Regions from separate parts of the Actinoplanes sp. NPDC051537 genome, predicted to be linked through region 2. Evidence: riboswitches for the same ligand, from Rfam matches in the RefSeq annotation. Region 2 holds a riboswitch; the other holds the start of a gene.
The links. Region 2 has a riboswitch for thiamine pyrophosphate ahead of ACZ6TB_RS39230 (thiamine phosphate synthase). Riboswitches for the same ligand answer to the same signal wherever they lie in the genome.
Positions count from the first base shown of each region.

Region 1: linked by a shared signal. The riboswitch ahead of ACZ6TB_RS36955 (ECF transporter S component) and the one ahead of ACZ6TB_RS39230 (thiamine phosphate synthase) in region 2 are both predicted to bind thiamine pyrophosphate.

Region 1 covers NZ_JBVJIU010000018.1:106,584-112,818, reverse strand. Annotated here, with positions in the region: gene ACZ6TB_RS36975 (hypothetical protein) at 1-857, shown strand, start outside; gene ACZ6TB_RS36970 (methylenetetrahydrofolate reductase) at 792-1,772, opposite strand; gene ACZ6TB_RS36965 (energy-coupling factor transporter transmembrane component T family protein) at 1,946-2,731, opposite strand; gene ACZ6TB_RS36960 (ABC transporter ATP-binding protein) at 2,728-4,158, opposite strand; gene ACZ6TB_RS36955 (ECF transporter S component) at 4,179-4,763, opposite strand; TPP riboswitch at 4,819-4,923, opposite strand; gene ACZ6TB_RS36950 (alpha/beta fold hydrolase) at 5,065-5,886, shown strand; gene ACZ6TB_RS36945 (DUF6328 family protein) at 5,883-6,235, shown strand, end outside.
Region 2 covers NZ_JBVJIU010000020.1:162,852-169,086, reverse strand. Annotated here, with positions in the region: gene truA (tRNA pseudouridine(38-40) synthase TruA) at 1-313, shown strand, start outside; gene ACZ6TB_RS39245 (hypothetical protein) at 310-1,122, opposite strand; gene ACZ6TB_RS39240 (class I SAM-dependent methyltransferase) at 1,220-1,825, shown strand; gene ACZ6TB_RS39235 (ABC-F family ATP-binding cassette domain-containing protein) at 1,859-3,505, shown strand; TPP riboswitch at 3,541-3,652, shown strand; gene ACZ6TB_RS39230 (thiamine phosphate synthase) at 3,646-4,236, shown strand; gene thiO (glycine oxidase ThiO) at 4,233-5,243, shown strand; gene thiS (sulfur carrier protein ThiS) at 5,234-5,437, shown strand; gene ACZ6TB_RS39215 (thiazole synthase) at 5,439-6,197, shown strand; gene ACZ6TB_RS39210 (thiamine phosphate synthase) at 6,191-6,235, shown strand, end outside.

The sequences.
Region 1 (6,235 bases), on a different contig from region 2:
TCGCCTACACCGCCGATCCGCCGCCGCTGGCCTTCAGCCTCGACCGGATCGTCGTCGCCGGGCGCCGACGCCGATGGAGGCGAATCGGGGCGGTCACCGCGGCGGTGCTGCTGGCGGCGGGCCTCACCGTGGCCGCGTTGCCCCGCCACGAGACGGCGGCGACGATCCCGGTGCTGGACGGACCCTTCTGGGCCACGCTCGATCCCGAGCCGTTCTGCGAGGCCGCGAGCAAACCGGCGGCGAGCGAACCGGCCGCGAGCAAGGAGGCCCCCGACGTCTTCGGCATGCGGATCCCGTCCGAGCCGCCCGCCCACGCGAGCGCCCGGATCAGCTGCTACCTGGCCAGGACCGTGCCGCCGCTGCTGGACGGCACCGACTTCTACCGGGACTCGGCCACCCCGGCCGGCACGAAACCGCTCGAGGCGTACCCGCTCCGCACGTTCGACCCGGATCGGCCGGCCGAGACCTCGCCGCCGGTGATCAGCGCGTCGGCCGTGGTGCGCGACGACAAGGGGGCCGGCGAGATCGGCTTCGGGGTCTCGGCGACGTCCCAGAGCGCGGCCGAGGCGACCGATAGCTGCGACGGCAACGGGTGCACGGTGCGGACCGGGCCGCACGGTGAGACCGTCATGGTGCTCGACGTGCGGGCGGCCAGCGGGTACCGGCTGGTCAACGTGTGGATCTACGGCGGCGACACGACGGCGTTCGCGAGCGCGGCCAACGGTGTCACGACCGGGATCGGGCCGGGCGGCACCACGACCTCCGAGCAGCAGAAACCGTCGCGGCCGGACCTACCGCTGAGCGTCGAGGACCTCATCGCGATCGCGACCGGCCCCGCCATGACCCTCTTCCCGTAGGAGGGCGCGAAGGGCGGCGGCCAGGCGGGTGGAGGCCTCGATCTCCGCCTTGCGGATCGAGACGCTTTCCACATGGAAGCCGTACGGCATCCCGAGCCGTTCGCAGAACTCGCGCAGGTCTCTCGCGATTGCCAGGCTTTCCCGGTACGAGTCGGCCAGCGGATCGGACGAGTGGCGCAACGTGTTCGCGAGCCAGCGCGGGATGCCCACGCCGAGCCACTGGAGGAACGCGAGCGTCTTGTCCGACCCGCACAGCGACAGCGTGAAGATCAGTGGCCGGGGTTGCAGCGACCGCTCCCGGCAGGCGTAGAAGTAGTCGGAGATCAGGTTCTTCGTCTCGCTCAGGTCGTAGATCACCTGGGAGATGAAGAACGTGCAGCCCCGCTCCTGCTTGGCCAGCATGCGCAGGTGCTCGTCGCCGGAGCGGGTGTGCCGCTCGCCGATCACGACGGCGCCGAGCGGCATCTCCGGCCGCACCTCGGCCCGCAGCGCCTGGGCCGTGCGCAGGTCGGTGCGCACCGGCTTGTCGCCGGAGGAGGCGCCGACGAAGACGCCGAGCACCCGGGGGTCGGCGCCGCCGAGCCAGTCGCGCAGCTCGCCCTCGTCGTACTTGCCGACGCAGCGGTAGATGACCACGGGACGGTCCCACTCGTCGAGGTGCTGGTCGTGGAACCGGGCCGGGTCGAGCGTCGGCAGATAGGGGAAGGGACGTGACGCCGGATTGCGATCGGACTCGTCGTCGATGTCGTAGAGGATCAGGCCGTCGAGGTCGAGCCCGGACAGCCGCCCGAGGGTGACCTCGACGATCTCCCGGATCCGGGACGGGGTGGAGTCGAGGCGCGGCGGGGTGATGCCGTAGAGCAGCACCCCGCTGCGCGCCTCGGCCAGCATCGACTGCAGAGTCGGACGAGTCACCGCATCAGCCTAGAAAAGGTGGTTCGCCGAGGCGGTACCGCGGGCCGACGAAATCGCCGGTGTCGATCCGGGCGTCGAGCGGGGCCGAGCACGGTGCCGGCGACAACGACAGAATCCAGTGAGACTGACCCCCAGCGGGCGGGCTGCCGTGGTCGGTGATGACCAGCCCAGGGTCAATTGATGATCGGTCGAAACAGGCCGGTCAGGATGCTTGTGGTGAGGATGATCGCGGCCAGGACCCCGGCGCCCACGATGAGCAACGCGTCGGCCTTGGTGAAAATCTGCCGCCGGGCGAAGGTGCGTGGCCGGGACGAGTCGAAGCCCCGCGCGTCCATCGCCACCGCGAGCCGCGTGCCCCGCCGCAGCGCCCCCACGAGCAGGGCGAAGGCGGTCGCCGGGAAGGCCCGGACGCCGGTGTCGACCCCGCGCGCCCGGCGGGCCAGCGTCAGCATCTGCCATTCGGTGCCGAGCAGCGGCAGCAGCCGGAAGGCGGCCAGCGCGCCGATCGCGAACCGGGCCGGCGCCTTGGCGTTCTGCACCAGCGCGTCGGCCAGGTCGGTCGGGTCGGTGGTGGCGAAGACGATCACGCCGGGCAGCGCGATCGCGAACAGCCGCAGGATCAGCCCGAGCGCCGAGACCAGCACGCCGGTCGTCACGTCGAACGGCCCGAGATCGAGCAGCAGCCGCCCGTCGCGCTGGGCGGCGAACAGCACCATGGTGACCAGCAGGCCGGCCGACGCCATCGCGAGCGGCCACGCGCGCCGGGCCAGCACGCCGTAGCGCAGGCCGAACAGCGGTAGCAACGTCAGCTCGACCGCGATCGCCAGGGCCGGCGTGAGCGGGTCCAGTGTGGTGATCAGCGGCAGCGAGAAGAGCAGGGCGGCGGCGAGCTTGGCGACCGGGTTGCGGCGTGCCAGCGGCGCGGCGGTGTTGGCGACCGGCTGCATGGCCAGGCTCATGACCGCCGCCGGCGGGGGAGTGGGTCGCCCAATCGGGAGGACCCCAGCGCGAACGTACGGTCGGCGAGTGTCTGCACGAAGTCGTCGTCATGCGTGACCGCGACGACCGCGTGCCCCTCGTCGCGCAGCGTGGCGAGCAGCGTGACCAGCTCGATCCAGGTGCGCCGGTCCTGGCCGAAGGTCGGCTCGTCGAGCACGAGCAGGCGTGGCGCGGTGGCCAGGGCGGTGGCGACGCTCAGCCGGCGGGCCTCACCGCCGGAGAGGGTGTACGGGTTGGCCTGGGCCAGCTTGGTGAGGCGCAGCCGGTCGAGCAGGGCGTCCACGATGTCCTTGATCTCGGCATCGGTCCGCCCGACGCGCCGGGGCCCGGCCGCGAGCTCGTCGGCGACCCGGGCGGTCACGAATTGATGTTCCGGGTTCTGGAAGACCGACCCGATCCGCTGGGTGAGCGTCGCGGCCCGCCACTTGTGCGGTGGCCGCGGATCGCCGAACCCGGTGACCCGGCCGCCGGTCGGGGGGAGCAGGCCGCCCAGGGCCAGCGCCAGGGTCGACTTGCCGGCCCCGTTCGGACCGGTCACGGCGAGCACCTCGCCGGCCCGCACGGCCATCGACACCGGGGCGAGCCGCTGCGCGACCGCGACTTCCTCGGCGCAAATCACCTGGTCGGCCGCGGGCGTCGGGGACTTCAACGGCGGGATGGCGAAGCCGGGAACCCACACGCCCTCGGCGGCGAGGCGGTCCCCGTACGCGGCGAAAACCATCTCGGGAGCGCCGTCGGCCCGGATCCCGCCGCCCGGCTCGAGCACCACCACCCGGTCGACCAGCGGCAGCGCCTCGGCCACCCGATGCTCGACGACGATCAGCGTCTCGTCGCCGCGGGACCGGCCGATCGCCTCCCGGACCAGCGCGGCGCCGGCCGGGTCGAGGTTCGCGGTCGGCTCGTCGAGCAGCAGCAGGCCGGGCCGCAGCGCGAGCACGCCGGCCAGCGCCAGCCGCTGGGCCTCGCCGCCGGAGAGCGCGGCCGTCGAGCGGGTGATCGGATAGGGGAAGCCGACCCGGTCGAGCGCGTCGCTGACCCGGGGCCAGATGTCCGCGGCCGGCACCCCGCGGTTCTCCAGGCCGAACGCGACGTCGTCGCCGCTGCGGGCCATCACCAGCTGGGTCTGCGGGTCCTGGAAGAGGATGCCCACCCGGTCGCGGGCCTCGCGCGGGTCACGCCCGTCGATCGCGACCGTGCCGGCCTGCTCGCCCGAGTCGTCGGGGAGCAGCCCGGCCAGGGCCGCGAGCAGGGTGCTCTTGCCGGCCCCCGAGGGACCGAGCAGGAGCACCCGCTCGCCGTGCTCGACGGACAGGTCGACGTCGCGGACCGCCCAGGCGCGGCGGCCCGCATGCCGCCATCCGAAACCCCGCAGCTCGACCTTGCTCATGATTCACATGGAATCAAGGTTCACACGAGCGCGCGCGATCGGCCCGCCGGGAACCGGTCGAGCACACCCGTCTGGGCGAGCGCCCGCACCAGCAGAATGCTGCCGAGACCGGCCACCACCAGGGAGGAGAGGGCGGCGAGCAGAATGTACGGGATGCGCAGCGTGGCCCACGACGTGCCGCCGTACCAGACGAACGCGTCGTAGACCGAGGCCACGACCCCGGCGGTGGCGCCGGCGAGCAGGGCCACCGGCAGGTTGTACAGCTTGTAGGCGAACGCCGCGAAGATCAGCTCGGCGCCGAGCGCCTCCAGCGGGCCCTGCACGACCAGCGTCCAGCCCCAGCTGGTGCCGATCGCCACGCTCACCAGGGAGGCGAGCGTGAGCGTGTAGAACGCCGCGCCGGGCTTGCGCACGATCAGCGCGCCGAGCACGGCCGGGACCAGCCACATGCCGTAGAGCAGGGCGCGCCCGGGCAGCGGGATGGCGTCGGCCGGCCCGTTCCAGAGCAGGTTCCACGCCCAGAAGATGACGCCGAACGCGACCGCGACGATCGAGGCGATCACGATGTCGATCGTGCGCCATCGGTTGGTGGTGTTGGTTGCCATGATTGCCTCCCAGTAGGTACCGGGAGGAGACGCACGCCGCTGGTACACGGCGCGGCTGGAGAAAAGACCGAGCTTCCTGCGCTGGCATTACCCAGATCAGGTACGAGGGTCTGCGGGTTACCCCGCACTCTCAGCGCTGTGCGCTCCCCTGTCGGTGAAGGTTGTTCGCGACCTACCTTGACCCGCGCAGCGCGGAAGCGATGCACACGATCTCCGCCGTCGCGAACAACTTTCATTGCATGTGTTTCGATGACGCTAACACCGTGGGTGGCACTGGGACAGTTGAGGAGTGATCAAGAACATGGAGATCAAGGCGCGGGGCCTCACCTTTGACGTGTACGAGGGCGGGCCCGCCGACGGTGACCCGGTTCTGCTCCTGCACGGCTTTCCCCAGGACCACCGCGAGTTCGACCTGATCCTGCCCCGGCTGCACGAGGCCGGTCTGCGCACGTACGCCCTCGACCAGCGCGGCTACTCGCCCGGCGCCCGGCCGTCCGAGGTGTCCGCCTACCGGGCCACCGAACCGGCCGCCGACGCGATCGCGGTGCTGGACGCGCTCGGCGTCGAGTCGGCGCACGTGATCGGCCACGACTGGGGCGCGCAGGTCGGCTGGATGCTCGCGGCGACGCATCCGGAGCGGGTGCGCACGCTGACGGCGATCTCGGTTCCGCACCCGCGGGCGCTGCGGCTGGCGATGCGCGTACGCCCGACCCAGCGCGCCCGGTTCGCCTACTTCGCCCTGTTCCGGTCGCCGGTGGCCGAGCGCGTCCTGACGGCCGGCAACGCAGCGGCGCTGCGGACCATGCTGCGCCCGATCGGCGACCGCGCGGCCCTCTACGCCGACGCGATGCGCGACGACCCGGCCCGGCTGACCGGCGGGCTGAACTGGTACCGCGGCCTGGTCGGCGAGCACCTGGCCCCGGTCGGGGTGATCACGGTGCCGACCACGTACATCTGGCCCGACCGCGACGGCGTCGTCGCGCGTACCGCCGCCCTGCGCACCCGCGACTGGGTCGAGGCCGGCTACCAGCTCGTGGTGCTGCGTGGCGTCTCGCACTGGGCGCCCGAGCAGAGCCCGGCGGCGGTCGCGGACGCGGCGCTGGCCCGGATAACCGGCGCATGAACATCGCGTCCCGGCTGGGACTTCAGAAACGCCAGGTCCGGGACGAGACCGAGAAACAGCGCTGGGACCGCAACTTCGGCGACCTGCTCCAGGAGCTGCGGGTCGCGCAGACCGGCGTCCAGATCCTGTTCGCGTTCCTGCTGACGCTGCCGTTCACCAACGGCTTCCCGCGGACGACGTCGTTCCAGGAGAACGTGTACGTGGTGGCGCTGCTGTCGTCCGCGTTCTCCACCGCGATGATCATCGCCCCGGTCGCCTTCCACCGCGCCCTGTTCCGGCAGGGCCGCAAGCCCGAGCTGGTCCGCTACGCGCACCGGATGGCCACCGGCGGCCTGGCGTTCCTGCTGGT
Region 2 (6,235 bases):
CACCACGGTCCGGGCGATCAACCGGCTGGACTGGCGCCGGGACCCCGACGGCGTGTGCGTGGCGACCGTGCAGGCCGACGCGTTCTGCCAGTCGATGGTGCGCAGCCTGGTCGGCGCCATGCTCACGGTCGGCGACGGGCGGCGCGACATCACCTGGCCGGGCACGCTGCTCACGCTGCGGGAGCGCTCGAGCGAGGTGACCGTGGCGCCGGCGCACGGCCTGACCCTGATCGCGGTCGGCTACCCCGAGGAGGCCGCGTACGCCGCCCGCGCCGAGGCCACCCGCCGGCTGCGGGTCCAGGAAGAGGCCTAGGCGGCGGCCGCCCGCCGGCCCAGCACGGTCGTGCCCAGATAGCTGTCCACCAGGTCGCCGGTGATCCGCTCGGCGATCGGGTCGTCGCCGCTGACCTGCGCCCCGTCCGGCTTGGTGATCACGCAGTAGAGCAGGTAATGGCCCCGGGTGCGCCAGCCGACCTGCGAGGTGGGCGGCGCGTCCGGATCGGTCTTGCCGGCGGGCAGCGTCGCGAAGCCGCCGTCCCCGGTCTCGACCAGATTGCGGAGCCGTTCGTCCACGTCGGCGGCCCCGGTCGCGTCGGCCAGGTTGAACAGGCCCGACGTGACCTGATAGCCGCCGTACGGCGCGACCAGCCCGGCGCGCACCACCTGGCTGCACCCCTGGGCGGCGAGCAGAGAGCCCAGCTCGCCGGTCGTCGCCGTACGGCAGTCGGTGTCGATGTGCGTGATCGTGATCCGGTACGCGCCGGCGGCCGGCGGACGCACCTCGGACCGGTCGGGGAAGACCTCCTCGACCGAGAGCGGGGCCGTGTCGGCGCCGCGGGAGGCGAGCATGCCGGCCTCGAAGGAGTTGGTCTCGACCCGGGCCGGGGCGTCGTGCCGCTCGCCGGCCACGACGAAGAACGCGGTCGTCGCGATCAGGGCGAGCAGGATCAGCGCGGCCAGCCCGCGGGCCAGGATCAGCGCCGCGTGCTCGGGTTCGCGCGGCGCACGCCGGCGGGACGCGGACCGGTGCTGACCGGTGGTGCCGAACCCGCGTACGAACAGGGCGAGAGCGCCGTCCGGTGCGGGGCGATGCTCTCGGCGGGGAGGGGTCCCGTACAGCATGCATTCCACGCTAGGAGCGCACGGTGATCGATGAGCGCACAGGCTGTGCGGCACCCCCGCCGCGCGTCGTCGTTCACGGCGGCGGCAAACTGGGACAGTGACCGCCGAGCATTACTTCAGCGCCGAGCCCACGACGCCCGCCCAGCGCGGCGAGATCGAGTTCAGCGTCGCGGGCAAGAACTACCGGATGGCCGTGGCCTCGGGCGTGTTCTCGGCCGGCCGGCTGGACCCGGGCACCGCCGTGCTGCTGCGCAAGGGTGGCCTGCCGACCGCCGCGGCCACCGGCGTCTTCCTCGACCTCGGGTGCGGGTACGGCCCGATCGCCGCGGTGCTGGCGAGCGAGGCCCCGGAGGCGACCGTCTGGGCCGTCGACGTCAACTCCCGCGCCCGCGAGCTGGCGGTGGAAAACACCGAGAAGCTCGGCAACGTCACCGTGGCCGAGCCCGGCGAGGTGCCGGCCGAGCTGGTCTTCGACGAGATCTGGAGCAACCCGCCCACCCACGTCGGCAAGGCCGAGCTGCACGCGATCATGGAGCACTGGCTGCCGCGGCTCGCGCCGGGCGGCGTCGCCTGGCTGGTGATCAACCGGCATCTCGGCGGCGACTCCCTGCACGCCTGGCTCACCGGGCTCGGTTGGCAGGTCGAGCGGATGGCCAGCCAAAAGGGTTTTCGCGTGCTGCGGGTGAGCCGGAAAACCGGCTGACCGCGCGGCCCGTACCGGGAAGAATGCGGGCCCATGGGTTACGTGGATGTCGCCGGTGCCGGTTTCGTGCTGCCCGACGGCCGGGAGCTGTTCGCCGACGTGTCGTTCCGGGTCGGTGAGGGCGCCAAGGTGGCGCTGGTCGGGCCGAACGGGGCGGGCAAGACCACGCTGCTGCGCATGGTCGCCGGCGACCTGCCGGTTCAGGCCGGAACGATCGCGCGGGCCGGCGGTCTCGGAGTCATGCGCCAGTTCATCGGCATGATCGGCGATGACCGTACGCTCGAGGAGCTCGCCCTTTCCCTGGTCGAGCCCGCACTCGGCGCCGCCGGCGAACGGCTGGCGACGGCCACCGCGAGCCTGGACGAGTCCGAGCGCAGCCAGCTGGCGTACGCGAATGCGCTGGCGCACTGGGGCGAGGTGGGCGGCTACGACGCCGAGGTCCTCTTCGACACCGTCGCCGTCGCCATCCTGGCCAAGCCGTGGGAGGAGGTCCGGCGCCGCCCGGTGCGCACGCTCTCCGGCGGCCAGCAGAAGCGGTTCGCGCTCGACCTGCTGCTGCGCGGCCGCGATGAGGTCCTGTTGCTCGACGAGCCGGACAACTTCCTCGACGTGCCCGGCAAGCGCTGGCTCGAGACCCGGCTGCGCGAGTCGCCGAAATCGGTGCTGTACGTCTCGCACGACCGCGAGCTGCTGGCCCAGACCGCCGATCGGGTGGTGGCCGTCGAGGGCGGCAGCGCCTGGACCCATCCGGGCGGTTTCGCGTCCTGGCACGAGGCCCGCGAGCACCGCCACGAGAAGCTCGAGGAGAACCGCAAGCGCTGGGACGAGGAGCGCCAGAAGCTGCGTGAGCTGGTGCTGATGTACAAGCAGAAGGCCGCGTACAACTCCGACATGGCCTCGCGCTACCAGTCCGCGCAGACCCGGCTCCGCAAGTTCGAGGAGGCCGGTCCGCCGCCGCTGCCGACCAAGGAGCAGTCGCTGCGGATGAACCTGCGCGGCGGCCGCACCGGCAAGCGCGCGGTGATCTGCGAGGGGCTCGAGCTGGAAAATCTGACCTTCCCCTTCGATCTGGAGATCTGGTACGGGGACCGCGTCGCCGTCCTGGGTGCGAACGGCACCGGCAAGTCGCACTTCCTGCGGCTGCTCGCGGCCGGCGGCACCGACCCCGAGGCGGAGAACAAGCCGGTCGACGGAGCGCCGCTGGCGTTCGTGGCGCACGACGGCGTGGCCCGGCTCGGCGCGCGCGTGCGTCCCGGCCACTTCTCCCAGACGCACGACCGGCCCGAGCTGCTCGACCGCACGCTGGTCGAGATCCTCTGGCGGGGCGACGACCACCGGTCCGGAATGGACCGGGCGGGCGCGATGAAGGCGCTCAACCGGTACGAGCTGGCCGGGCAGGGCGATCAGCTGTTCGGCACGCTCTCCGGCGGCCAGCAGGCCCGGTTCCTGGTGCTGATGCTGGAGCTGTCCGGCGCGACCGTTCTGCTGCTGGACGAGCCGACGGACAACCTGGACCTGGCCTCGGCCGAGGCGCTGGAGGAGGGGCTCAAGCAGTTCGAGGGTACGGTGATCGCGGTCACCCACGACCGCTGGTTCACCCGCTCCTTCGACCGCTTCGTGCTGTTCCAGGGCGACGGCGAGGTCGTCGAGACGCCGGAGCCGGTCTGGGACGTTCGCTAGTTTTCTGGCCTCGGGCCGGTTATGGTCCGAGGCAAGACAAACCCCACGGGAGTCCGGTGCACCGGGCTGAGAGGGGGGCTGACGCGGCCCCCGACCGTCGAACCTGATCCGGATCATGCCGGCGCAGGGAGGAGCGGTCGTTGTTTCCTCGTTTGCACATCGTCACCGACTCGCTCGACGTGGTGCGCGGCGCCGTCGGGCACGGTCCGGTCGCCATCCAGGTGCGGGTGAAGACGTCGGACCGGCTGGCCTACGAGCTCACCGTGGCGGCTCTCTCGCTGTGTCGCGAGGCCGGCGCGATGTGCCTGGTCGACGACCGGGTCGGCGTCGCGCTGGCGGCCGGGGCGGACGGCGTGCACGTGGGCGCCGACGATCTGCCGGTGGCGGTCGTGCGCCGGGTGCTCGGGCCGTCGGCGGTGGTGGGCGCCACCTGCCGGAACCCGGAGGACGCGCGGGCCGCGGTCGCCGACGGGGCCACCTATCTCGGTGTCGGGCCGGCCTATGCGACGTCCACGAAGGACGGTCTGCCGTCGCCGATCGGGGTCGCCGGGGTGCGCGCCGTGGTCGACGCGGTGCCGGGCGTCCCGGTGATCGCCATTGCCGGGATCACGCCGGAGCGGGTGCGCGAGTTGCCCGGTCACGGGGTGGCGGCGATCTCCGCGGTCGCGCGCGACCCGGCCGGGGCGACGGTTTCCTTCCTGAGGGCGCTGAACGAGGTGGCGACGCGATGAGCGTGGCGATCGTCGGCGGCGGCATCATCGGGCTCGCCATCGGGTGGCGGCTTCTCGAAGGCGGCGCCGACGTCACCGTCTTCGACGACGGGCGGCCCGGGGCCTGGCACGTGGCGGCCGGGATGCTCGCCCCGAGCGGCGAGTCGGCCCACGAGCAGGAGGCGCTGACCCGGCTGCTGGAGGCCTCCGGCGAGCGCTGGCCGGCGTTCGCGGCCGCGCTCGGCGTCGAGGTCGGCTTCGACGACGCCGGGACGCTGAGCCTGGCGATGACCGCCGACGACCTGGCCGAGGCGGCCCGGGTCTGGACTCGGCACCAGCTTCCCCTGCTGCGCCCGTCCGAGCTGCGCGAACGCGAGCCGGCCCTGTCGCCGCGGGTGCGGGCCGGCGTCTTCTCGGCGAGCGAGTGGCAGGTCGATCCCCGGCGGGTGGTGGCGGCCCTGCGCGACCGGCTGGCCGGGCGGATCGTCGCCAAGCGGGTCGAGGCACTGTCCGAGATGGACGCCGAGACCGTCGTGGTGGCGGCCGGCTGCGGGACGGCGGGACTGACCGGGCTGCCGGTGCGGCCGGTCAAGGGGCAGGTGCTGCGGCTGCGCGGGGAGCCGGGCCTGCTGCGGCACGTGCTCGACGCGACCGTCGACGGCCGGCACGTCTATCTCGTGCCGCGGGCCGACGGCGAGATCGTCGTGGGCGCGACCCAGGAGGAGCGGACCGACTCGCTGGTCACCGCCGGCGGCGTGCACGACCTGCTGCGGGCCGCGATAGACCTGGTGCCGGCCCTGGCCGAGTGCGAGCTCACCGAGACGACCGTGGGCCATCGCCCGGGCACGCCGGACAACGCGCCGCTGCTCGGCCGGATCGACGACCGGGTCATCGTGGCGGCCGGGCACTTCCGCAACGGGGTGCTGCTGGCGCCGATCACCGCCGACCTGATCGCCGGCCTGGTCCGGAACGAAGAACCCGATCCGCTGCTCGACGCGTTCACGCCGGGGAGGTTCCGATGCGGCTGACGGTCAACGGGCGGGAGCACGTCGAGAGCGGGGACGCCCTGTCGGTGGCGGCCCTGGTCGAGCGGCTCACCGAGGCCCGGCGCGGGGTGGCGGTGGCGGTCAACGGGACGGTGGTGCCCCGCTCGACCTGGGCGACGAGCCGCCTCGCGGACGGCGACGCGGTCGAGGTGCTCACCGCGGCGCAGGGAGGCTGAGATGCTCTTCGGGGAATCGCGGCTGATCCTCGGCACCGGCGGCGCGAACAGCCTGGCGGCTCTGGAGGAGGCGATCACGGCGTCCGGCGCCGAGCTGGTCACCGTGGCTTTGCGCCGGGTCACAGTGCCAGCTTCCATGGGGCCCGGGCCCGGCCTGCTGCCGATGCTCGACCGGCTCGGCGTGCGGGTGCTGCCGAACACGGCCGGCTGCTACACCGCCGGCGACGCGATCAAGACGGCCCACCTGGCCCGCGACGCCTTCGAGACCGACCTGGTCAAGCTCGAGGTGATCGGCGACGAGCGGACCCTGCTGCCGGACGGGGTCGAGCTGCTCCGGGCGGCGGAGACGCTGGTGTCCGACGGGTTCCGGGTGCTGCCCTACACCAGCGACGATCCGATCCTGGCCCGCCGGCTGGCCGACGTCGGCTGCGTCGCGGTGATGCCGGCCGGCTCGCCGATCGGCTCGGGCCTGGGCATCTCGAACCCGCACCACATCAGGCTGATCCGTCAGTCGGTCGAGGTACCGGTGGTGCTGGACGCGGGCATTGGAACCGCCTCGGACGCGGCGCTGGCGATGGAACTGGGCTGCGACGCGGTGCTCGTCGCGAGCGCGATCACCCGGGCCGACGATCCGGCCGGGATGGCGGCGGCGATGCGGCATGCGGTGGTGGCGGGTCGGTTGGCCTACGCCGCGGGCCGGATACCGCGCCGCTTCCACGCGGTGGCGTCCACTTCGGATGACGGGATCGCGCGGTGGTGACGCCGAGCGGTCTGGTGCTGCTCACCGATCGGCGGCTC